DNA from 3 places in the Rhodopseudomonas parapalustris genome. Region 2 is predicted to be linked to each of the others. Evidence: predicted binding sites of a transcription regulator. Region 2 holds the regulator's gene; each other region holds the start of a gene.
The links. The regulator PhoB, encoded in region 2, activates phosphate uptake and scavenging genes when phosphate is short. The targets are predictions, from matches to a motif close to TGTCATNNANCTGTCAT.
Positions count from the first base shown of each region.

Region 1: the regulator PhoB is predicted to act here: its motif matches at 5,486-5,502, upstream of M9H71_RS09660 (RNA degradosome polyphosphate kinase).
Region 3: the regulator PhoB is predicted to act here: its motif matches at 1,662-1,678, upstream of M9H71_RS11795 (pyruvate kinase).

Region 1 covers NZ_JAMKBZ010000008.1:106,324-113,963, reverse strand. The annotation lists gene M9H71_RS09700 (TerC family protein) at 1-535, shown strand, start outside; gene M9H71_RS09695 (Crp/Fnr family transcriptional regulator) at 613-1,383, opposite strand; gene M9H71_RS09690 (hypothetical protein) at 1,632-1,832, shown strand; gene M9H71_RS09685 (cold-shock protein) at 1,884-2,087, shown strand; gene purN (phosphoribosylglycinamide formyltransferase) at 2,152-2,805, opposite strand; gene purM (phosphoribosylformylglycinamidine cyclo-ligase) at 2,814-3,887, opposite strand; gene M9H71_RS09670 (CDP-alcohol phosphatidyltransferase family protein) at 4,154-4,699, shown strand; gene M9H71_RS09665 (chromosomal replication initiator DnaA) at 4,743-5,420, shown strand; gene M9H71_RS09660 (RNA degradosome polyphosphate kinase) at 5,571-7,640, shown strand, end outside.
Region 2 covers NZ_JAMKBZ010000010.1:131,793-139,432, forward strand. The annotation lists gene pstA (phosphate ABC transporter permease PstA) at 1-675, shown strand, start outside; gene pstB (phosphate ABC transporter ATP-binding protein PstB) at 672-1,493, shown strand; gene phoU (phosphate signaling complex protein PhoU) at 1,517-2,233, shown strand; gene phoB (phosphate regulon transcriptional regulator PhoB) at 2,307-3,020, shown strand; gene M9H71_RS11490 (GcrA family cell cycle regulator) at 3,365-3,874, opposite strand; gene M9H71_RS11495 (acetylornithine transaminase) at 4,352-5,563, shown strand; gene argF (ornithine carbamoyltransferase) at 5,563-6,492, shown strand; gene M9H71_RS11505 (Hsp33 family molecular chaperone) at 6,747-7,640, shown strand, end outside.
Region 3 covers NZ_JAMKBZ010000011.1:32,733-40,372, reverse strand. The annotation lists gene M9H71_RS11810 (ABC transporter ATP-binding protein) at 1-241, opposite strand, end outside; gene M9H71_RS11805 (ABC transporter ATP-binding protein) at 234-989, opposite strand; gene M9H71_RS11800 (ArsC family reductase) at 1,213-1,560, opposite strand; gene M9H71_RS11795 (pyruvate kinase) at 1,743-3,221, shown strand; gene M9H71_RS11790 (NAD(P)-binding domain-containing protein) at 3,429-5,231, shown strand; gene M9H71_RS11785 (flavin reductase family protein) at 5,279-5,839, opposite strand; gene M9H71_RS11780 (hypothetical protein) at 5,914-6,357, opposite strand; gene M9H71_RS11775 (SDR family oxidoreductase) at 6,579-7,475, opposite strand; gene M9H71_RS11770 (LysR family transcriptional regulator) at 7,582-7,640, shown strand, end outside.

The sequences.
Region 1 (7,640 bases), on a different contig from region 2:
CGGCGGACTGGCGCTGCTGGTGATCGCCGCCAAACTGCTCGTTCCTGAAACCGAAGACGACGACAGCGTCGAGGCCGCGTCACATCTTTTGCGCGCGGTCCAGATCGTCGTGGTCGCCGACATCATCATGAGCCTCGACAACGTCATCGCGGTCGCGGCTGCCGCGGACGGGCGCGTTCCGCTGCTGATCCTCGGCCTTGCGATCAGCGTTCCGCTGATCGTGGCGGGCGCGGCGCTGATCCTGATGGTGTTGGAAAAGCTACCGCTCCTGGTCTGGGCCGGCGCTGCGTTGCTCGGCTGGATCGCGGGGCAGGTGATCGCCACGGATCCAGCGGCGTTGCCGCTGGTCCATCAGCTCGACGCGCCGATCGGCAGTCAGCTCGATACGCTGTTCGGCTCGATGGGGATGTCCCTCGATCTGTCCAGTAACGACAACATCGGCGAGTATCTGTTCGCGATCGTTGGTGCGATCTTGGTGCTGGTCGCGGGAGCGATTTGGCGGAGGCAGGTCTCCGAAGGGCGGCCTGCGACGTGAGCTTCCGCGAGTAGGCGCCGGGAGCAGCGGGCCGCGACGGTCGCGGGCTCGCTGTCCCGAAGGGATGATGCTGTTCGTCAGGCCGTCCCGGCGATCATGCCGTGACCTGCATCGTGATGATGTCCGTCGCCGTCAGTGACGATGGAGCGATCATACGCATCGCGCACGACGTGGTAGCAGTCGCAGGTGCGATTTTCGAGCGCCGGACGATCGACGATACGCACCGCGCCGCGGCGTTTTTCCACCACGCCGTCGGCCTCGAGCTGCAACAGCGCGTTGGTGATGCTGGCGCGGCGAACGCCCATGCTGGCCGCGAGCAGCTCGTGCGTGATGTACAACACGTCGCTCTGGATGCGGTCGTTCGCCAACAACAGCCAGCGTGCCAGCCGCTGATTGATTTCATGCTTGGCTGCGCACAGCACGCTTTGGGTGTTCTGAGCGATCAACGCCGGCACGTAGCGAAGCATCTCTTCGCGAATCTGCGGGCGATCCGCGATCACCCGTGCCAGATCATCGGCTTCGATCCGGAGCGCGGTGCCCGGCATGCACACCACCGATCGCTGAGACGACACCTCCGCGCCCAGTACGAGCGGAACGCCGACATAGCCGAAATAGCCGACCATGGCCGTTTCGACGAAGTCGGTACGAGTTCCGGAAAGATGCGACACAAGGCCATCTTCGATGAAGTGCACGCACTCGACGCGCCGATTGGCTTCCTGCAGCACGGCACGGCCGCGGAACTCGACAGGCCGCAGCAGCGGCTTGAGCGCTTCGAGATCGTCGGGCGCGAGTTGGGCCAGAACCCGGTTTCGCACCGGAGATGAGCTTGCTTGCAGATCGTTCGCCAAAATCGAAACGGCTCCTTGGTGATTGTTGGTTCTGCCTTGGAACCGGCGATGCCGATTCAGACGGTAGCTTACCGAAGTGCGACCGAGGTGACCACGGTCCAAAGTGTCCTAAATTGTCGCATCCTTGCCGCAACTGTGGCGACCTTCGGCGCTGCAGCAATATTGGACGCTCGCATTTGCGCAAACTGAGAGCACCGCAATGCCGAATACGGCGGCGCAGCTTGCTGTCAGGGCGGAAATAGCAAGACGTGCTGCAAGCACGAGCGGTTGCTGCATTCGAACTGATCAGCAGCCTCAACTACCACGCGGTGGTCGGGCAGGAGCGGGAGGCTTGCTATACCAGAAAAATCGTGTTGCAATTAATGCGCAATCGGATCTGGCCCTTCGGCTTCATGTTTTGCGACTGGGAAATCGACAACAAGGCATTGGGTTCGCCGCTTGTGGCGTGACACGTTGAGAACGTGCCACGTCTTTTTTGTATCTAGATCGGGAGGCAGGCGATGCAAAAGGGCACCGTCAAATGGTTCAACCCCACCAAGGGGTATGGTTTCATCCGTCCGACCACGGGCGATAAGGACGTCTTCGTCCACATTTCAGCGGTCGAGCGCGCTGGGCTGAGCACGCTCAACGAGAACCAGGCGATCGAGTATGATCTGGTCGAAAACCGCGGTCGGACGTCGGCGGAGAACCTGAAGATCTCCTGAGTTCGCCGGCCAAATTGTTTTCGACTGCCCCCGGTGGAAAGCCGGGGGAGCTTCGAATGGTCGATTACTTCGCCGTCGGCACGATCAGTGCCTGGTCTGGCGCAATGGGCGAAGACGACTTGCAGAGATCGCCGTCGAGCCGCAGCAGACCTGCCGCCAACAGTCGTAGCGCAGCGGGATAGATCCGGTGCTCGATGCCGAGGACGCGCGCAGCCAGTGTCTCGGAGGTGTCGTCGTCCTGTACGGGCACCGCGCCTTGAACGATGATCGGACCGGCATCGGTATCAGGCGTCACGAAGTGCACCGTTGCGCCCGAAATCTTGACGCCGGCGCGCAAGGCTTGGCCGTGCGGATCGAGGCCGGGAAACGACGGCAGCAGCGACGGATGGATGTTCAACATCCGGGCGTACCAGCGCTGGGTGAACTCGGCCGTGAACAGCCGCATGAAGCCGCCGAGGCAGATCAGCTCAATGCCACGCGCGTCGAGTTCAGCTTGCAGCTTGGCTTCGAAACCCGCCCGATCCTTGCCGAAGGGTTTGCTTTCGATCACCGCGGTCGCAATGCCGCTGCGCTCCGCGATCGCAAGGCCGCCGGCGGTTGCCACGTTGGAGATCACCACGGCGATCTCGGCCGGAAACCCGTCCTCGGCCGCGGCTTCGATCAGCGCGGCCATGTTGGAGCCGCGCCCGGAAATCAGGATGGCAACCCGAGGCTTCATCGGCTCACTCACGAGGCGAGGTCGAGGTGGCCGTCATAGACCACGCGCTGGTCGCCCTTTGCGGCAATCACCTGACCGAGCAGGTGTACGCTTTCGCCGCTCGCGGTGAGGACTTCGGTGACCTGATCGACTGCGTCCGCCTTCACGATCGCGATCATACCGATGCCGCAGTTGAACGTTCGCAGCAGTTCGAGCTCGGCGATCTCGCCTTGCTCGGCGAGCCATTTGAACACCGGCAGGACCGGAATCCGCGGCAGATCGATGCCGACGCCGAGATGCTTCGGCAGGACCCGCGGGATATTCTCGGTGAAGCCGCCGCCGGTGATATGGGCGAGGCCCTTGATCGCGCCGGTGTCGCGGATCGCCTGGAGGCAGGACTTCACATACAGCTTGGTCGGCGCCAGCAGTGCGCCGCCGAGCGTCATCACGGGCGAGAATGGCGCCGGTGCATCGTAGGGCAGGCCGGATTTCTCGACGATCTTGCGCACGAGCGAGCAGCCGTTCGAGTGCACGCCGGAGGACGCCAGTCCGATCACCGCATCGCCCTCGGCGATGTCCTTGGAGGGCAGCAACGTGCCGCGTTCGGCAGCACCAACCGCGAAGCCGGCGAGGTCGTAATCGCCGTCCTTGTAAAGGCCCGGCATTTCGGCGGTCTCACCGCCGATCAAAGCGCAGCCGGACTCTCTGCAGGCTTCCGCCACGCCGGCGACGATCTCCGCGGCTGCTTCCGGATCGAGCTTGCCGCAGGCGAAGTAATCGAGAAAGAACAGAGGTTCGGCACCCTGCACCACGAGGTCGTTGACCGACATCGCCACCAGGTCGATGCCGATGCCGGCATGCAAGCCGGCGTCGATCGCGACCTTGATCTTGGTGCCGACGCCGTCGGTGGCCGCGACCAGAACAGGATCCTTGAAGCCGGCCGCCTTCAGATCGAACAGGCCGCCGAAGCCGCCGATCTCGGAATCCGCGCCGGCCCGTGCCGTGGCGCGGACCATCGGCTTGATCAGATCGACCAGCCGGTTGCCCGCATCGATGTCGACGCCGGAGTCGGCGTAGGTGAGGCCGTGCTTCCGCTCGGTCATGCCCGGTTTTCCCAATTCAAGCTGTGCGGCACCCGGGCATACGTCGCCAGGGCGAGGCCCGCCGTCGATTCAGCCGGCGCAACGAAGCTAGACCTAAGTCCCGCTTGTCCGCGCCCAGCCGATGTTTTGGGGTGGTTACGTCGGATTCCGCCAGCGTGCAATGGCTCGCAAGGGGACCCAGCATGGTCTATGTAGAAAACCAGCCCGCTCAACCGTCGAAAGTCGAGCTTTTTCGGCGGATTTGGCTCGGAAGCCGGGAACGTCGTGTGAGCATACCCAACATCATTACGCTCTGCCGCATCCTGTTGGTGCCGGTCGTGGTCTGGGCGATTGCGTCCAACGAGATGGCGATCGCCTTCGCGGTGTTCGTGGTGGCCGGGGTCAGCGACGCGGTCGACGGGTTCCTGGCGAAGCGGTTCAACATGGCGAGTGAACTCGGCGCGTTGCTCGACCCGCTCGCGGACAAGGCTCTGCTGGTCTCGATCTACGTCTCGCTCGGGATCTGGGGCGCGATCCCACGCTGGCTTGTGATCCTGGTGGTGTCGCGCGACATCATGATCGTCGGCGCGGTGATGATCTCCTGGGTGTTCGGCAAGCCGATCCCGATGAAGCCGCTGATGGTGTCGAAGCTGAACACGGTCGCGCAGGTCGCGTTTGCGGCGATGGTGCTCGGGGCGCTGGCCTTCGGCTTCGAGCCGATGCCTTACGACCTGTTTCTGATGGGCGCGGTGACCGTCTTGACCTTGCTTTCCGTCTCCTTCTATCTCGTCGAGTGGATGCGGCACATGAGCACGATCGAGCCCAGCCGTTGACCGCGTCGGCCGGCCGCAAGTGCGGGCCGGCATGGAGCGCCCCGTGGCAGTTCGCGTTGAACCTCGACAACTAGCCCTTGACCTGCCGCACGCCGAAAGCCTGTCGCGCGAGGATTTCCTGGAAGGTTCGGCCAATACCGCGGCACTCTCGCTGATCGAGAGCTGGCCGGACTGGCCCAACCGTATCATGATGCTGGTGGGCCCCGAGGGATGCGGCAAAAGCCATCTGGCGGCGATCTGGGCCGAGCTGGCCGGGGCCCGATCGACGGCGGCGCAGGCGCTCAATGCGGCGGCGGTGCCCGGCGCGCTGGCAACCGGAGCGTTGGTCGTAGAGGATCTCGTCCCCGGCAGCTTCGACGAGCGTGCGCTGTTTCACCTGATGAATATGGCGCGGGAAGACGAGGCCTATGTGCTGTTCACCGGCCGGACCGCGCCGTCCGCCTTTCCGGTGGAATTGCGCGACCTGAGGTCGCGGCTGCGGACCGTGCCGGTGGTGTCGCTGCTGCCGCCGGACGATGCGCTGTTTCGGGCGCTGATCGTCAAATTCTGCGCCGACCGCCAGATGTGCATCGACGCCGCCCTGGTCGGCTACCTTGCCAACAGGATCGACCGGTCGTTCGTGGCCGCCCGTCAGGTTGTTGAAAAGCTCGACACCATGGCGCTACGCCTTGGCCGCCCCGTGACGAGGGCGCTCGCCTCCGAAGTGCTGCGCGACGACTGATCCGCCGCAGCCGATGCATGGCGGGAAGGCGCGCCGCTTGACGGATTCTGCACCTCGTTCCTCAATGTCATGGAAACGTCATGCAGCGTCAGCATTGTCTCGCGGCGCCGCAGCCGCGGTGCGCTCCATCCTACTCTGGATCAGTTTTTCATGGACTCCGAGCAAGTGATTGCGATCGAAGAGAAAAAAGGCGAGACCGAGCCGGCATCGGTGATCGCCGCGGGCCCCGAGCGATTCATCAATCGCGAGTTGTCCTGGCTGCATTTCAATCGGCGCGTGCTCGAAGAATCGGTCAATCCACACCATCCGGTGCTGGAACGGGTGCGGTTCCTGTCGATCTCGGCGAACAATCTCGACGAGTTTTTCATGGTCCGCGTCGCCGGCATCAAGGCGCAGATCCGGGAGGGCATCACCGAGCGCAGTCCCGACGGGCTGACGCCGTCCGAACAGCTCGGGCTGATCAATGAAGCCGTTTCGAGGCTCGCCAGCGACCAGCAGTCGATCTGGCGTGACCTTCGCGGGGTGTTGGCTGACTCCGGTATCATTTTGCTGGATGGCAGGGATGCGACCAAGGCCGAACGGACCTGGATCGAGGACCACTTCCTCCACAACATCTTTCCCCTGCTGACGCCGCTGGCGATCGACCCGGCGCATCCGTTCCCGTTCATCCCGAGCCTCGGCTTCACCATCGGCCTGCAATTGGCGCGGGTCTCCGACGGCAAGCCGATGAACGCCCTGATCCGGATGCCGGCGCGGATCGACCGCTTCATCCGGCTGCCCGCGAACGGCAAGGATCAGACCGTGCGGGTGATGACGCTGGAGCAGGCGACCTCGCTGTTTATCGGACGGCTGTTCCCCGGCTACCACGTCAAGGGGCAGGGCTCGTTCCGGATCATTCGCGACAGCGAACTGGAAATCGAAGAAGAGGCCGAGGATCTGGTCCGGCTGTTCGAGACCGCGCTGAAGCGGCGGCGCCGCGGATCGGTGATCCGGCTGGAAGTCGACGCGGCCATGCCGGAAGAGCTGCGCATGTTCGTTCAGCGGGCGCTGGGCGCTGCCGACGACGAGGCGTTTCTGGTCGACGGCGTGCTGGCGATGAACGAGCTGTCGCAGCTCACCCGGGTCGACCGTCCCGATCTCGAATTCGTGCCCTATGTGCCGCGGCACCCGGAGCGGGTCCGCGACCATGGCGGCGACATCTTCGCGGCGATCCGGCAGAAGGACCTGATCGTCCACCATCCGTATGAATCGTTCGACGTCGTCGTCCAGTTCCTGCAGCAGGCGGCGCGCGATCCCGACGTCGTCGCGATCAAGCAGACGCTGTACCGCACGTCCAACAACTCGCCGATCGTGCGGGCTCTGGCCGAAGCGGCCGAGGCCGGCAAGTCGGTCACCGCTCTGGTCGAACTGAAGGCGCGGTTCGACGAAGAAGCCAACATCCGCTGGGCGCGCGACCTCGAGCGCGCCGGTGTGCAGGTGGTGTACGGCTTCCTGCAGCTCAAGACCCACGCCAAGCTGTCGTTGGTGGTGCGGCGCGAGGGCGGCACTCTGACGACATACATCCACACCGGCACCGGCAACTACCATCCGGTGACGGCGCGTATTTATACGGACCTGTCGTACTTCACGTCGGATCCGATCCTCGGCCGCGATGCCGCGCGGGTGTTCAACTACATCACCGGCTACGCCGAGCCGAGCGATATCGAGAAGATGGCGGTGTCGCCGATCACGCTGCGCAAGACGATGCTGGAGCATATTCGCGGCGAGACCACTTACGCTCGCCACGGCAAGCCGGCCGCGATCTGGCTGAAGATGAATGCGCTGGTCGATCCGGAGATCATCGACGCGCTGTACGAGGCGTCGCGGGCAGGGGTCTCGGTCGAGTTGGTCGTTCGCGGCATCTGCTGTCTGCGGCCGGGCGTGCCGGGGCTGTCCGACAACATCCGGGTGAAGTCGATCATCGGCCGGTTCCTCGAACACGGCCGCATCTACTGCTTCGGCAACGGCTACGGTCTGCCCAGCGCCAAGGCGGCGGTGTACATCTCGTCCGCCGACTTGATGCCGCGCAATCTCGATCGCCGCGTCGAGGTGCTGTGCCCGATGCTCAACCCGACCGTGCATCAGCAGGTGCTGGAACAGATCATGGTCGCCAATCTGAAAGATACCGAGCAGAGCTGGCGGTTGTTGCCGGACGGATCGTCGACGCGTATGAAGGCCGCC
Region 2 (7,640 bases):
GGCTCGACCACCGGCGGTCTGCTCAACGCCATCGTCGGCTCGGTTCTGATGACCATTCTTGGCGTCGGAATCGGCGCGCCGCTCGGGCTGTTCGCCGGCACGTATCTGGCCGAATACGGTAAGCACGACAAGCTGACCTCGGTGATCCGCTTCATCAACGACATCCTGCTCAGCGCGCCGTCGATCATCATCGGCCTGTTCATCTACGGCGCGGTGGTGGTGACGATGGGCCGGTTCTCGGCGCTCGCCGGTGCGCTGGCTTTGGCGGTGATCGTGATCCCTGTGGTGGTGCGCACCACCGAGGACATGCTGCTGCTGGTGCCGAGCTCACTGCGCGAAGCCGCCTCCGCGCTCGGTCTGCCGCGCTCGCTGGTGATCCGCCGGATCGCCTATCGGGCGGCGCGCGCCGGTCTGATCACCGGCATCCTGCTGGCGACGGCCCGCGTCGCCGGCGAGACCGCGCCGCTGCTGTTCACCGCGCTCAGCAACCAGTTCTTCAGCTTGGATCTGACCAAGACGATGGCCAACCTGCCGGTTACCATCAACAACTTCGTCCAGAGCCCCTACGCTTACTGGAAGCAGCTCGCCTGGACCGGCGCGCTGCTGATCACCCTCACCGTGCTTGCCCTGAACATTGGCGCGCGCATCATCGGCGCCGAGAGGACCACGAAATGACCGAGATCTCGATCGCCACCAGCGTTCCGTCCGCGATGCCGCTGATCGGCGCCCAGCCGGACGGCCCGGCCAAGGTGACCGTGCGTGACCTCAATTTCTACTACGGCCAGAACCACGCGCTGAAGCACATCAATCTCGCGCTCGCCGCCAACCGGGTCACCGCTTTCATCGGCCCCTCGGGCTGCGGCAAGTCGACTCTGCTGCGCATCTTCAACCGGATGTACGACCTGTATCCGGGACAGCGCGCCGAGGGGCAGGTGCTGCTCGACACCACCAACATTCTCGACCCCAAGCTCGACCTCAACCTGCTCCGCGCCCGGGTCGGCATGGTGTTCCAGAAGCCGACGCCGTTCCCGATGACGATCTACGAGAACATCGCGTTCGGCGTCCGCCTGTACGAGAAGATCTCCAAATCGGAAATGGACGGGCGGGTCGAAAAGGCGCTGCGCGGCGCCGCGCTGTGGAACGAGGTCAAGGACAAGCTCAACGCCTCCGGTCTCAGCCTGTCCGGCGGTCAGCAGCAGCGGCTGTGTATCGCGCGTACCATCGCGGTGCGGCCGGAAGTGATCCTGTTCGACGAGCCGTGCTCGGCGCTCGATCCGATCTCCACCGCCAAGATCGAAGAGCTGATCGACGAGCTGAAGGAGCAGTACACCATCGCGATCGTCACCCACAACATGCAGCAGGCGGCGCGCGTGTCTGAATCGACCGCCTTCATGTATCTGGGCGAGCTGATCGAGTTCGGCCCGACCAACAAGATCTTCACCTCGCCGAGCGATCGGCGCACCCAGGACTACATCACCGGCCGGTTCGGCTGACGCCGCGGGCGAGGAGCACGGATATGGGATTCGAACACACCACCAAGGCGTTCGACGGCGATCTGCAGGAACTCACCCGGCAGGTCGCGGAGATGGGCGGCCTGGCCGAGCGCCAGATCGTCGACTCCGTCGACGCGCTGATCCGGCGCGATGTCGCGCTGGCCTCGCGCGTGGTCGCGGCCGATGCCGAGATTGATCAGATGCAGCGCAATATCGAAGAGCGCGCGGTGCTCACCATCGCCCGACGTCAGCCGATGGCGGTCGACCTGCGCGACATCGTCGGCGCGATGCGGGTCGCCACCGATCTGGAGCGGATCGGCGATCTGTCGAAGAACATCGCCAAGCGTGTCAACGCGATCGACAGCGACTTCCATCCGCTGAAGCTGATCCGCGGCCTCGAGCACATGACCGATCTGGTGCAGTCGCAGGTCAAGGCGGTGCTGGATGCCTACACGGCGCACGACTTGCCGGCCGCGATGGTGGTGTGGAACGGCGACGAGGAAGTCGACGCGATCTGCACGTCGCTGTTCCGGGAACTGCTCACCTACATGATGGAAGACCCGCGGAACATCTCGTTCTGCATCCACCTGATGTTCTGCGCCAAGAACATCGAGCGGATCGGAGATCATGCGACCAACATCGCCGAGACGGTGTTCTACATGATCGAGGGTCAGCAGATCATGGACAAGCGTCCGAAGGGCGATATGACCACCTTCGCGAACGCGACCCCCGGTAACTGACGCAGATCTGGCCGCCGGCCCGCCGGGCCGGCCGCCAGGGGCGTATCGAGACGACACTGAGACGAGGACGACGATGGCTGCGCGCATTCTGGTAGTCGAAGACGAGGAAGCGCTGACGACGCTGCTGCGATACAATCTGGAATCTGAAGGTTACGAGGTCGAAACGGTGGCGCGCGGTGACGACGCCGACACCCGGATGAAGGAACGGATTCCCGACCTGGTAGTCCTGGACTGGATGCTGCCGGGCCTGTCCGGCATCGAACTGTGCCGCCGGCTGCGGGCACGGCCGGAAACCAAGCAACTGCCGATCATCATGCTGACGGCGCGTGGCGAGGAGAGTGAGCGGGTCCGCGGTCTCGCGACCGGCGCCGACGATTACATCGTCAAGCCGTTCTCGGTGCCGGAACTGCTGGCACGGGTGAAGGGCCTGCTGCGCCGCGCAGCGCCCGAGCGGCTTGCTACCGTGCTGGCTTACGGCGACCTCGAACTCGACCGCGACAAGCGTCGGGTGGCGCGTTCAGGCCGGCCGATAGATCTCGGCCCGACCGAATATCGCCTGCTCGAGTTCTTCTTGGAGCATCCGGGCCGGGTGTTCAGCCGCGAGCAGCTGCTCGACGGCGTCTGGGGCCGTGACATCTACATCGACGAGCGCACGGTCGACGTCCACATCGGGCGCCTGCGCAAGCTGCTCAATATCGGCCGCGAGCAGGATCCGATCCGCACCGTCCGCGGCGCCGGCTACGCTCTCGACGACCGCTTCGCCAAGGTGGAAGGCAGCCCATCGTAGTTGTTAGCAGGTTTGCGATGTTGGTGGGCCAAGCGAAGCGTGCCCACCAAAAGGCTCTTTTCAAATCACGATGACCGCGAGCGTGATGTTGTAATCCGTGGGCACGGCGCGACTTTGCCGACCCTACCGCTTTTGCAATCGTTCGGCCGCGGCCTTAGCCCAACATAGCAGCGTCATCCTCCGCGCAAGCGGAGGATTCAGGATTACAGTAAGTGGGCGGGAAGTAACGGACGCTCTGGCATACTGGGCCGCCCGCTTTTGCGGGCGATGACAGTTTGGCAGGGCCGCGCAGCCCTGCGCTGCGCGAGCGCGGTTTGCCGCGGCCTTGGGCTGGCGGCGTCAGTCTAGCGGGTGGTCTTCGGCGCAGCGCGGCGGCGGTCGCCGACCGGCTGATAGGCGATGCGCGAGTGATGCGCGCAGTACGGCAGGCCCGGCAGAGACTTGCCGCCGCAGAAGAAGAATTCCGGGCTCGACGGATCGCCGACCGGCCAGTGGCAGGTGGCTTCGTTGAGTTCGAGCAGCGACAGCCGCTGGTTCATCGGCACCACGTTGTCGAACGTGACCGGATCCGGCTCCGCTTCGACTTCGAAGGCGTGTGCCAAGGCGGTGTTGCCACGGGCCACCGGACGGTTCACCCTCATCATCTGCTGCACCGGACGCGCCTTGCGCGGCCGCGGAGCTGCCGAGGTCGGGCTCTTGGCCCGGCCCGACAGGCCGAGGCGGTGGACCTTGCCGATCACGGCGTTGCGGGTGACGTTACCCAGCTCAGCGGCAATTTGACTCGCCGACAGCCCGCCCTCCCACAATTTCTTCAACTGCTCGACGCGCTCGTCGGTCCAGGTCAATGCCGTCATAGTTCTATCCCTTCCTGCCGCGGGCGCCGAAGGGCGGCGCGGAACCGCGGCTGTGAGGTCGTCAAAATCTCTGCTGTCAGAATCCCTTAGCGCTCGCCGGACGACCCTTGCCGCCCCGGCGTTACGCCTCATCCGAGAACTCGAAATGGATTACAAACCGCGCACGAGATGTCGTACCCGACAGGCAAAAGGCTACAATATGCCGTGACTCGGGCGCAAGAGTCCGACCCGGTGCGTCCACACCTTCTCCTGTGAGTGAGTCCGCGAAGCCACAACAAACTGCAGAAGTAGTGCTTTTCTGGCAGCACTTCGTCGAAGCTCCGTGTTGACAGTGAGTTCGACGCTTCTAAAATAATGCCACGTGCCGCCTGGAAAGGCGGCACGTTTCGTTTCCGGGGTACGTTGTCCCTGACTGCGTTCGTGTCATGCGCGTGACGCGTCCGGCCGGCGGCCCGCTTTTTTCCGATCGGATCGGCTATGTCTCAGAGCGTTGCAACGTCCCATCTCCTCCCGGTTTTCGCCAGAGCGGATGTCGCGTTCGAGCGCGGCGAGGGCGTATGGCTGCACGGGACCGACGGTGAGCGCTATCTGGATTTCACCAGTGGCGTCGCCGTCAACGCGCTCGGCCATTGCCATCCGCATCTGGTCGAAGCCTTGCAGCAGCAGGCGACCAAACTGTGGCACGTCTCCAACCTGTTCAAGAGCCCTGAGGGCGAACGGCTGGCGGAGCGGCTGTGCGAGCAGAGCTTCGCCGACATGGTGTTCTTCTGCAATTCGGGCGCCGAAGCGGTCGAGTGCGCGTTGAAGATGGCGCGGCACTATCACTTCTCGAAGGGCGCGCCCGAGCGCACCCGGGTGATTACTTTCGAAGGCGCGTTCCACGGCCGCACGCTCGGCACGCTCGCCGCCACCGGCTCGGCAAAGTACCTGGAAGGCTACGGCAAGCCGCTCGAAGGTTTCGACCAGCTTCCGCTCGGCGACATCGACGCGGTGAAGGCGGCGATCGGTCCGGAGACCGCGGCGATCCTGATCGAGCCGCTGCAGGGCGAGGGCGGCGTGCGTTCGCCTGAGCTGGCGTTCTTCCGGGCCTTGCGCGAGCTGTGCGACGCGCACGGCCTGCTGCTGGTTTTCGACGAAGTGCAGACCGGCATGGGCCGCACCGGCGAGCTGTTCGCCTATAAGCGGCTCGGCGTCGCGCCTGACATCATGGCGCTGGCCAAGGCACTCGGCGGCGGCTTTCCGATCGGCGCGTGTCTGTCGACCGCCGAAGCCGCGAAGGGCATGGCGCCGGGTGCGCACGGCTCGACCTTCGGCGGCAATCCGCTGGCGGTCGCGGTCGCCAATGCGGTGCTCGATGTGATGCTGCAGCCGGGATTCTTCGACCACGTTAAGAAGATGTCGCTGCTGCTGAAGCAGAAGCTCGCCGGCGTCGTCGATCGGCATCCTCGGGTCGTCAGCGAGATCCGCGGCGAAGGATTGCTGCTCGGCCTGAAGGCGGTGGTGCCGTCGCCGGAACTGATCGCGGCGCTGCGGGCCGAGAAGCTGCTCACCGTCGGTGCCGGCGACAACGTCGTGCGCCTGCTGCCGCCGCTGATCGTCAGCGAAGCCGAGCTCGACGAGGCGATCGGCCGTTTGGAGCGCGCCTGCGTCACGCTTGCCGGACAGGCGGCGCAGAAGGAGGCGGTGTGATGAGCAACAACATGCCGCGGCACTTCCTCGATCTCACCGAACTGCCGACCTCGGAACTGCGCAACATGCTCGCCGCCGCCGTCGCCATGAAGGCGAAGCGCAAGGCGAACGCCGATGCCGACAAGCCGCTCGCCGGCAAGACGCTGGCGATGATCTTCGACAAGCCGTCGACCCGCACCCGCGTGTCGTTCGACGTCGGCATGCGCCAGCTCGGCGGCGAGTCGATCATGTTGACCGGCACCGAAATGCAGCTCGGCCGCGGCGAGACCATCGCCGACACCGCACGGGTGCTGTCGCGCTTCGTCGACATCATCATGATCCGCATCCTCAATCACGAGGCGCTGTTGGAGCTCGCCGCCAACGCCACCGTGCCGGTGATCAACGGCCTGACCCGCAAGTCGCATCCGTGCCAGGTGATGGCCGACGTGATGACGTTCGAGGAGCATCGCGGCCCGATCAAGGGACGCACCATCGCCTGGACCGGCGACGACAATAACGTGCTGGCGTCGTTCGCTCACGCCGCACAGCGCTTCGACTTCAAGCTCAAGATCGCCACCCCGCCGCAACTCGCGCCCAGCAAGGCACTGCGCGACTGGGTCAAGCAGAGCGGCGCGGCGATCAGCATCGGGACCGATCCCGAAGAGGCGGTGCGCGGCGCCGACTGCGTCGTCACCGACACCTGGGTGTCGATGGGCGACAAGGACGGCGAGCACCGCCACAATTTGCTCAAGCCTTATCAGGTCAACGCCAAGCTGATGTCGCTCGCCCACAAGGACGCGATCTTCATGCACTGCCTGCCGGCGCATCGCGGCGAGGAGGTCACCGACGAAGTGATCGACGGCCCGCAGTCTGTGGTGTTCGACGAAGCCGAAAATCGCCTGCACGCGCAGAAGGGCATCCTGGCTTGGTGCCTCGGCGCGGTGGCGTAGTTACTTCTTCCCATGTGAGCGAAGCGGCCGTCGTGCCCCTCCCCCTTGCGGGGAGGGTCGGCCGAGCGAAGCGGAGGCCGGGGTGGGGGTGCTCCGAGCACTGAGCGTGTGGCTACCCCCACCCGACCGGCCTTACGGCCGGCCACCCTCCCCGCAAGGGGGAGGGAGACTAAAGCCTGCCCCTTGGCATCGCTGCCATTCGCCTCCCAGTCCGGCCCTTTCGATCTCGGCCTCTCACCCCCAGATAAGCGCCCATGACCTCACAAGCCCCCGATCCGACCTCCCCCGAGATGCCCCCCGAGCGCGCGCCGTCGGCAGTACCGATCGACGACAGCGTGCTGCCGTTCGAAGTCGGTCCGCTCGATCTGCGCGGCCGGCTGACCAAGCTCGGCCCGGCGCTCGACGAGCTGCTCGCCAAGCACGCGTACCCTGCCCCGGTGGCCAAGCTGCTCGGCGAGGCGATCGTGCTGACGACGCTGCTCGGCTCGTCGCTGAAGTTCGACGGCCGCTTCATCCTGCAGACCCAGACCGACGGCCCGGTGTCGTTCCTGATCGTCGACTTCCAGGCGCCCGACCGGCTGCGCGCGTATGCGCGCTACGACGAGGCCCGGCTGGAGCCCGGGCTGTCGTCCGGCGCGCTGCTCGGCAGCGGCCATCTGGCGATGACCATCGATCAGGGGCCGGACATGCGGCGCTACCAGGGCCTGGTGGCTCTGGACGGCGGTGGGCTGGAAGAAGCCGCGCATGAATACTTCCTGCGTTCGGAACAGATTCCGACGCGCGTCCGGCTCGCGGTCGGTGAGGAATGGCGCGGCGGCGAGGGCGGGCGGCACCATTGGCGCGCCGGCGGCATGCTGCTGCAGTTTCTCCCCAAGAGCCCCGAGCGCGCCCGTCAGGCCGATCTGCATCCGGGCGATGCGCCGGAAGGCACCGTCACCCACACGGTCGAGGAAGACGATGCGTGGGTCGAAGGCCAGTCGCTGATCGCCACCGTCGAAGACGTCGAACTGATCGACCCGGATCTGTCCGGCGAACGATTGCTGTTCCGGCTGTTTCACGAGCGCGGCGTCCGCGTGTTCTCGTCGCTGCCAATGCGCGCCGAGTGCTCCTGCTCGCGCGAGGCCGTCGCCGGCATGCTGTCCCGCTTC
Region 3 (7,640 bases), on a different contig from region 2:
TCCCGTCGAACGTGACGCTGCCGCTGCGCTTGGCGACGATGCCCATGACCGACTTCAGCGTGGTGGTCTTGCCGGCGCCGTTGCGGCCGAGCAGCGTCACCACCTCGCCCTCGCGGACCTCGAAATTCATCCCGTGCAGAATGTGGGATTCGCCGTACCACGCTTGCAGGTCGCGCACGCTCAGCAGTGCCGCGCCTGCGGCCGACGATGCGGGCCGCTGCAATGTCGTCGCCTCAACCATGACCCGCTCCGAGATAGGCTTCCTTGACCCGCGGGTCCTGCGTGAGGTCGGCGTAGTTGCCTTCCGCCAGTACCTGACCGCGGGTCAGCACGGTGATCACATCCGACAGATTGGCGACTACGCTCAAATTGTGCTCGACCATCAGGATCGTGTACTTCGCCGAGATCCGCTTGATCAGCGTGGCGATCTTGTCGATGTCCTCGTGGCCCATGCCGGCCATCGGCTCGTCGAGCAGCATCATTTCCGGATCGAGCGCCAGCGTGGTGGCGATCTCCAGCGCGCGCTTGCGGCCGTAGGCCATCTCCACCGCCGGTGTGTCGGCGAATTCGCTCAGGCCGACGTCGTCGAGCAGCTCGCGCGCGCGCTGGTTGTACTTGTCGAGCACGCTCTTGGAGCGCCAGAAGTCGAACGACGAGCCGTGCTGCCGCTGCAGCGCGACCCGAACGTTCTCCAACGCAGTCAGATGCGGGAACACCGCCGAGATCTGGAACGAACGCACCAGACCGAGCCGCGCGACGTCGGCCGGAGCCATCGCGGTGATGTCCCGTCCCTTGTACATAATCTGCCCCGCGGACGGCCGCAGGAACTTGGTGAGCAGATTGAAACACGTAGTCTTACCGGCCCCGTTAGGGCCGATCAGCGCGTGAATGTGACCACGGCGGACCCGCAGATTGACGTCCCGCACGGCAAAGAAGCCGGCGAATTCTTTGGTCAACCCGTTGGTTTCGAGGATGATGTCATCGGCCAAGCAAATTCCCCCCATCGACCGCGCGCGGTGCCGACGCGCTCGACCGATGTCTCCTTTTTGGAACCGGTGCTCGAAGCGCCTCGATCGGCGCTCGGCCCGATTTTTCTGATCCGACTATGCAGCTATTCGCGAGCCTTGTGCAAGATGCAAAGCTGGGCAGCGTTTGCGGGCGGTCGCACCTGGGGGAAACTCCCGGCGGTGACGTGCCGACGGGTGCTCACGATCAGTCGAACAGCTCTGCGTAAGCTTCGGGACGAAAACCGACCAGCAGCTTGCGGCCGTGCTCCAGCACCGGGCGCTTGATCATCGACGGCTGCGCCAGCATCAGCGCGATCGCCTTGGCTTCCGAAAGATCCGCTTTGTCCGTCTCGGGGAGCTTGCGGAAGGTTGTGCCGGCGCGGTTGAGCAGCGTTTCCCAGCCGGCCTGCTTCGCCCAGCGTTCCAGATGCGCCTGATCGATTCCCGCGGCCTTGTAGTCGTGGAACGTGTAGGCGACGCCGTGGCCGTCGAGCCAGGCCCGAGCCTTCTTCATGGTGTCGCAGTTCTTGATGCCAAAGAGGGTGATGGGCACGCGCAGGCTCCGCAAAGGTCAGCAAACGAGTCGCATTCAGGCTGGGGCACACTCACGCGTCAAGCGCTTCAGAAGAAAGTCTGAGGCAGCGCAGCATGGCCTGTCACATCGGTTTCATCCAGCGCTCCTAGAGCGGGTGGGATGCGGCCTTCCGGGCCGCCTGAACCCGCGGGATGCCAGCGATGCCAACCGACATTCTCCGTCTCAAGCACAAGCTCGACACGCTGATCACGGAGATCGAGACCGACAGCCGGGCGCGCATCGCCGGCTGGGCGGATCAGATCCATCGCCCTGGGTTCGGCCAAAGCGCTGCGAATCTCGCGCACTACTTGGCGCTGCGTCATCATGATCTGCGCCCGCTGCAGCATTCGTTGATGGCGCTGGGGCTGTCGTCGCTCGGCCGGCTCGAAAGCCGGGTGATGCCGACGCTGCTCGCGGTGCGCGCCACACTGGCGGCGCTGGCAGGCGAGCCGGACATGCTGCGACCATCGTCGAAGCAGTTCTTCGCCGGCGAGCATGATCTAGCTACCCGCAGCGCCGAATTGTTCGGGCCGCTGTCCGGCGCCCGCCGCTCCGCCCTGCTGGTCACCTGCCCGAGCGAAGCCGCCGACGATGCGACCTTCATGCTGCGGCTCGCCGAGCGCGGAGTCGAGGCGGTGCGGATCAATTGCGCCCACGACGATGCCGCCGCCTGGCAGCGGATGATCAATCATCTGCACGTCGCCGAGGAAGCCACCGGCCGGCGGATGAAGGTGCTGATGGATATCGCCGGACCGAAGATCCGCACCGGCGCCGCGCGCACGCCCGACGGCCGCGACCGCATCGTCACCGGCGATCTGGTGGCGATCGTGGCGCAGGGCGAATTCGAGCGGATCGATCTCGACGAAGAGCACTTCGCGGTGGAATGCACCCTGCCCGATCCGCTGACGCGCGCCGCGGTTGGCGCCCGGGTGTTCGTCGACGACGGCAAGCTTTGCGTCCGGATCGAGCGCAAGACCGCCTGGGGTCTGCTCGGCCGCGTCACCGCCACCGCCGACACCGGCTTCCGGCTGAAGCCGGAAAAAGGCCTGAACTTCCCGGATACGCCGCTCGACATCCCTGCGCTCACCGCCAAGGACCGCGCCGATCTCGATTTCGTCGCGGCCCATGCCGACGGCGTCGAATTCTCGTTCGTGCAGTCAGTCGATGACGTCAAGATGCTGCAGGCGGCACTCGCCGAACGCCGGCCCGACGACTGGCACAAGCTGTCGCTGGTCTTGAAGATCGAGACGCCGGATGCGGTCGCGCACCTGCCGGACATCCTGGTCCAGGCGGCCGGCCGGCAGCCGACCGCGGTGATGATCGCGCGCGGCGATCTGGCGGTGGAGATCGGCTTTGCCCGGCTTGCCGAGATGCAGGAGGAGATCCTGTGGATCGGCGAGGCCGCCCATGTGCCGGTGATCTGGGCCACCCAGGTCCTCGAGCATCTGGTGAAGAAAGGCACTCCGTCGCGCGGCGAGATGACCGATGCCGCGATGGCAGCGCGCGCCGAATGCGTGATGCTGAACAAGGGCCCCTATCTGTTCAAGGCGATCACCGAGCTCGATACCCTGCTCGGCCGGATGGCCGACCATCAGCACAAGAAGACGCCGCAGCTCCGGCGGCTGCAGAGCTGGGGCTGAGCGCCCCGCGCCGCAAGCGCGCTCGCCGATCCTCTTCCGATTCTCGCGCAATCAGGTTTGCGGCGCCCATGATGCGCCTGCGAACGCATGATCACGATTGCTGGACCGCACCGGCTTCGCCCTCGCCTCCCGGGCGGCCGATGTTAGGATCGTCGAACTAACAAGAGCGCCTATCGCGCCGCAACAAATCACGATGGGAGGACAAACATGCTCGACACCGCACCGAACGGCAAAGTCACCACGCTCCTCGGCCAGCTCGACGATGCGCTCAGCGCCGGCGACATCGACCGGGCGGTCGATCTGTTTCAGACCGACTGCTACTGGCGCGACCTCATCGCCTTCACCTGGAACATCAAGACCATGGAGGGTAAGGATCAGGTCCGCGACATGCTCGGCGCGCGGCTCGCCGACACCAAGCCGTCGCATTGGCGGATCGCCGATGGCGAGGACGCCGCCGAGGCCGACGGCATCGTCGAGTGCTTCATCCAGTTCGACACCGCGCTCGCCCGCGGCGTCGGCCATCTCCGCATCAAGGAGGGCCGGATCTGGACGCTGCTCACCACCATGGCCGAACTGAAGGGCTTCGAAGAGCCGCAAGGCTTTCAGCGTCCGATGGGTGTCAAGCACGGCGCCGATCCCAGCCGCAAGACCTGGAAGGAAGAACGCGACGCCGAGGCCGCCGAGCTCGGCATCACGCGACAGCCGTATTGCGTGATCATCGGCGGCGGCCAGGGCGGCATCGCGCTCGGCGCGCGGCTGCGCCAGCTCGGCGTGCCGACCATTATCATCGAGAAGAACGAGCGGCCCGGCGATAGCTGGCGCAAGCGCTACAAGTCGCTCTGCCTGCACGATCCGGTCTGGTACGACCACCTGCCCTATCTGCCGTTCCCGCCGAACTGGCCGGTGTTCGCGCCGAAAGACAAGATCGGCGACTGGCTGGAAATGTACACCAAGGTGATGGAGCTGAATTACTGGGGCTCCACCGTCTGCAAGCGCGCGTCCTATGACGAAGCCGCCAAGCAATGGACCGTGGTGGTCGAGCGCGACGGCCAGGAGATCACGCTGATGCCGAAGCAGCTGGTGCTCGCCACCGGGATGTCGGCCAAGCCGAACATGCCGACCTTCGAAGGCATGGACGTGTTCAAGGGCGATCAGCACCATTCCTCGCAGCATCCCGGTCCGGATGCGTGGGCCGGCAAGAAGGCGGTGGTGATCGGCTCGAACAATTCGGCGCACGATATCTGCGCGGCGCTATGGGAGGCCGGCGCCGATGTCACCATGGTGCAGCGCTCGTCGACCCACATCGTCAAGTCGAACTCGCTGATGGAGCTCGGGCTCGCGGGCCTCTACTCCGAGCAGGCGGTGCAGAACGGCATCACCACCGTCAAGGCCGACCTGATCTTCGCCTCGCTGCCGTACAAGATCCTGCACGAATTCCAGATCCCGATCTACAACGCGATCCGGGAGCGCGACGCCGAGTTCTACAAACGCCTGGAAGCCGCCGGCTTCATGCTCGACTATGGCGATGACGATTCCGGCCTGTTCATGAAGTATCTGCGCCGCGGCTCGGGCTACTACATCGACGTCGGCGCTTCCGAACTGGTCGCCGACGGCCGCATCAAGCTGAAGAGCGGCGTCGACGTTCAGCGCCTGACCGAGCACTCCGTGATCCTCAGCGACGGCACCGAGCTGCCCGCCGACCTCGTCGTCTACGCCACCGGCTATGGCTCGATGAACGGCTGGGCCGCCGACCTGATCTCGAAGGAGGTCGCCGACAAGGTCGGCAAGGTCTGGGGCCTCGGCTCCAACACCCGCAAAGACCCCGGTCCGTGGGAAGGCGAGCAGCGCAACATGTGGAAGCCGACCCAACAGGAAGGCTTGTGGTTCCACGGCGGCAATTTGCACCAGTCGCGGCACTACTCGCAGTTCCTGGCGCTGCAGCTGAAGGCCCGGATGGAGGGGCTCCCCACGCCGGTCTACGGCCTGCAGGAGGTGCATCACCAGGGCTGAGCGGGTACGCGATCAAATCTGCGGGCGCCAATCGTTTCGGCGTCCGCTCACAGCATCCCCGGCCGGAACAGCGATTTGCGGCTGATGGTCTTGCCGGCGACCATGAATACACCGTCACCGGTGTAGTGCAGCGTCTGCGGATGTTTCGGCCGGGGCGCGACATGCGCCTTCACGACTTCGAAGATGAAGAAGTTGTATTTGTCGACCAGCGCATCGTCGTGCAGCCGGCACTCGAACGCAGCGTGGCATTCGTCGATCAGCGGCGCGGCGACCGCCGTCGCCTTCTCCGCTGTCAGCCCGAAATGCGCGAATTTGTCGATCTCGGCGCCCGAGGTGTTGCCGATCCCGACCACGATGTCGGTCAGCGCGGTGGTCGGCAGGTTGACCACGCATTCGCCGGAGGCCCTGATCAGCTCGAACGAGTGGTTGCCGCTGGAGATCATCAGCCCGATCAACGACGGGGTGAATTCCAGCACGACATGCCAGCCGAGCGTCATAATGTTGTGCGCGCCGCGCCAGTGCGAACTCACCAACACGATCGGCCCCGGTTCGAGATAGCGGCGCACGCCCGAGACGGGAAAGTCGGTCTTGCGCGGATGTTGGATCATCGCCGCGTCCCCTTTGGTCCCGCCCGCTGGCCGCCTCGGAGCAGCAAACCGCTCCGGCCCAGGGCGAGCTCCGCTCACACCGTCATGTTCACGCCGCTCACTTCGCCCTGAGAGCGCTGCATGGTGTGAAGCGCGGTTTGCAGGCGGGCGAACAGATCAGAATCGTTGGTCTGCAGCGCCCGCTCCATGCCGCTGCGCACCGACTGCATGAAGTTGACCGGCTGCTTGTCGTCGGGCGCCATGGAAGAACCATCGACCGGCATGCTCACGGTCATGCTGATGAAGGTCGAGCTCTCGTCTAAGCTCATCTCGCTGCTGGCGATCTTGCTGTTGACCCAGTCGAATATCTGCTTGTGCGTCATCTGCGTGAAGTCGGTCTTCTGCACCCCGCGGCTGCCCGACTTGGTTGCCGACGTATTGTCGGCAGCGGTGGCCGCGGCCGACGCGTTGCCGGCCGCGCTGCCGCGCGACGGGGTCAACATAGAGGCCGCATACGACCCGATTCCAGAAATGCTCATGACGCGCCTTCAAACGTGCTTGGTCGAGCACGCTCAAAAGCAACACACGTGCCATCCCGGCGACGGCCGTTTTCGCAAACAGCCGCAGCGGATTGCGGCGCCACATCAGCGGCGGCGCTTGGCTTGATCTCGGCAAGTCTTGCCGCCTGCATGACGATCTTGCCGCCCTCACCGCCGTCGCCTCGCCGCTCCGGCAGCGAGGCGTCATTGGCGATGCGCGGCTAAGACTTGGCCGCTACGATCTGGCCGGTACGACTTGCCGCGACCTCGACAGCGAAGTCGCGATAGGAATGCAGCGGCCGTCCGAGCAGATCGGTCAGACGCCGAACGTCGCCGGCGTTCGGGACCATGCCGTCGCTGACATAGCGCTCGGCCATCAACCGCATTTCATAGGCCATCCACTTCGGCATGAAGGTGGCGAGGTTCTGCTCGAAACCGGTGGGGTCGTCGCCGCCATAGATCACCGGGCGCTTCAGCACGTCGGACCAGATCGCCGCGACGCCGGCGCCTGTCAGCGTGTCGGGGCCGACCAGGTTGATGGTTTCGATCGGCAGCTTGCCGGGCGCCTGGTCGCGGCGGATCAGCTCGATCGCTGCGACTTCGGCGATGTCACGCGCATCGACCATGGCGACACCCTTGCTGCCGATCGGCATCGGATAGATGCCGTGACCGAGGATCACATCCTTGATCATCAGATCATTGTCGATGAAGTAAGCGGGCCGCAGAACGGTGGCACCGAATCCCATCCCGGCAATCATCCGCTCGCCGCCGGACTTCACCGCGAAATGCGGCACGTTGACGAAGCGATCGGCGTGGATCACCGACTGATACACGATGCGCTCGATGCCCTGCTCGCGTGCGACATTCAGCGCGATCAGCGCCTGGGTGAATTCGTCGCCGGTCACCGCATTGAGTAGGAACAGCGTGTTCACGCCGGCGAACGCGGCACGCAGCGAGTCGAGATCGAGCAGGTCGCCCTTGGCGATCTCGACGCCCGCGGGAAGGTCGGCCTTGGCCGGGTCGCGCACCAGCGCGCGCACGCTGGCGCCGCGGGAGACGAGTTGCTGGACGAGATGCCGGCCGACACGGCCAGTGGCGCCGGTGACGAGGATGGTCATGGGATCGTTCCTTCGGTTGGGTTCTGAAGACCTCCTCAAAATGATCGATCCACATACGAGCCAATAGACGCTATATTTGAACACACCGTCTCACAGGTGGAACGATATGGACCTGCTGGCTCTTTCCGATTTCACACTGGTGGCCCGCCACGGCGGCTTCGGCCG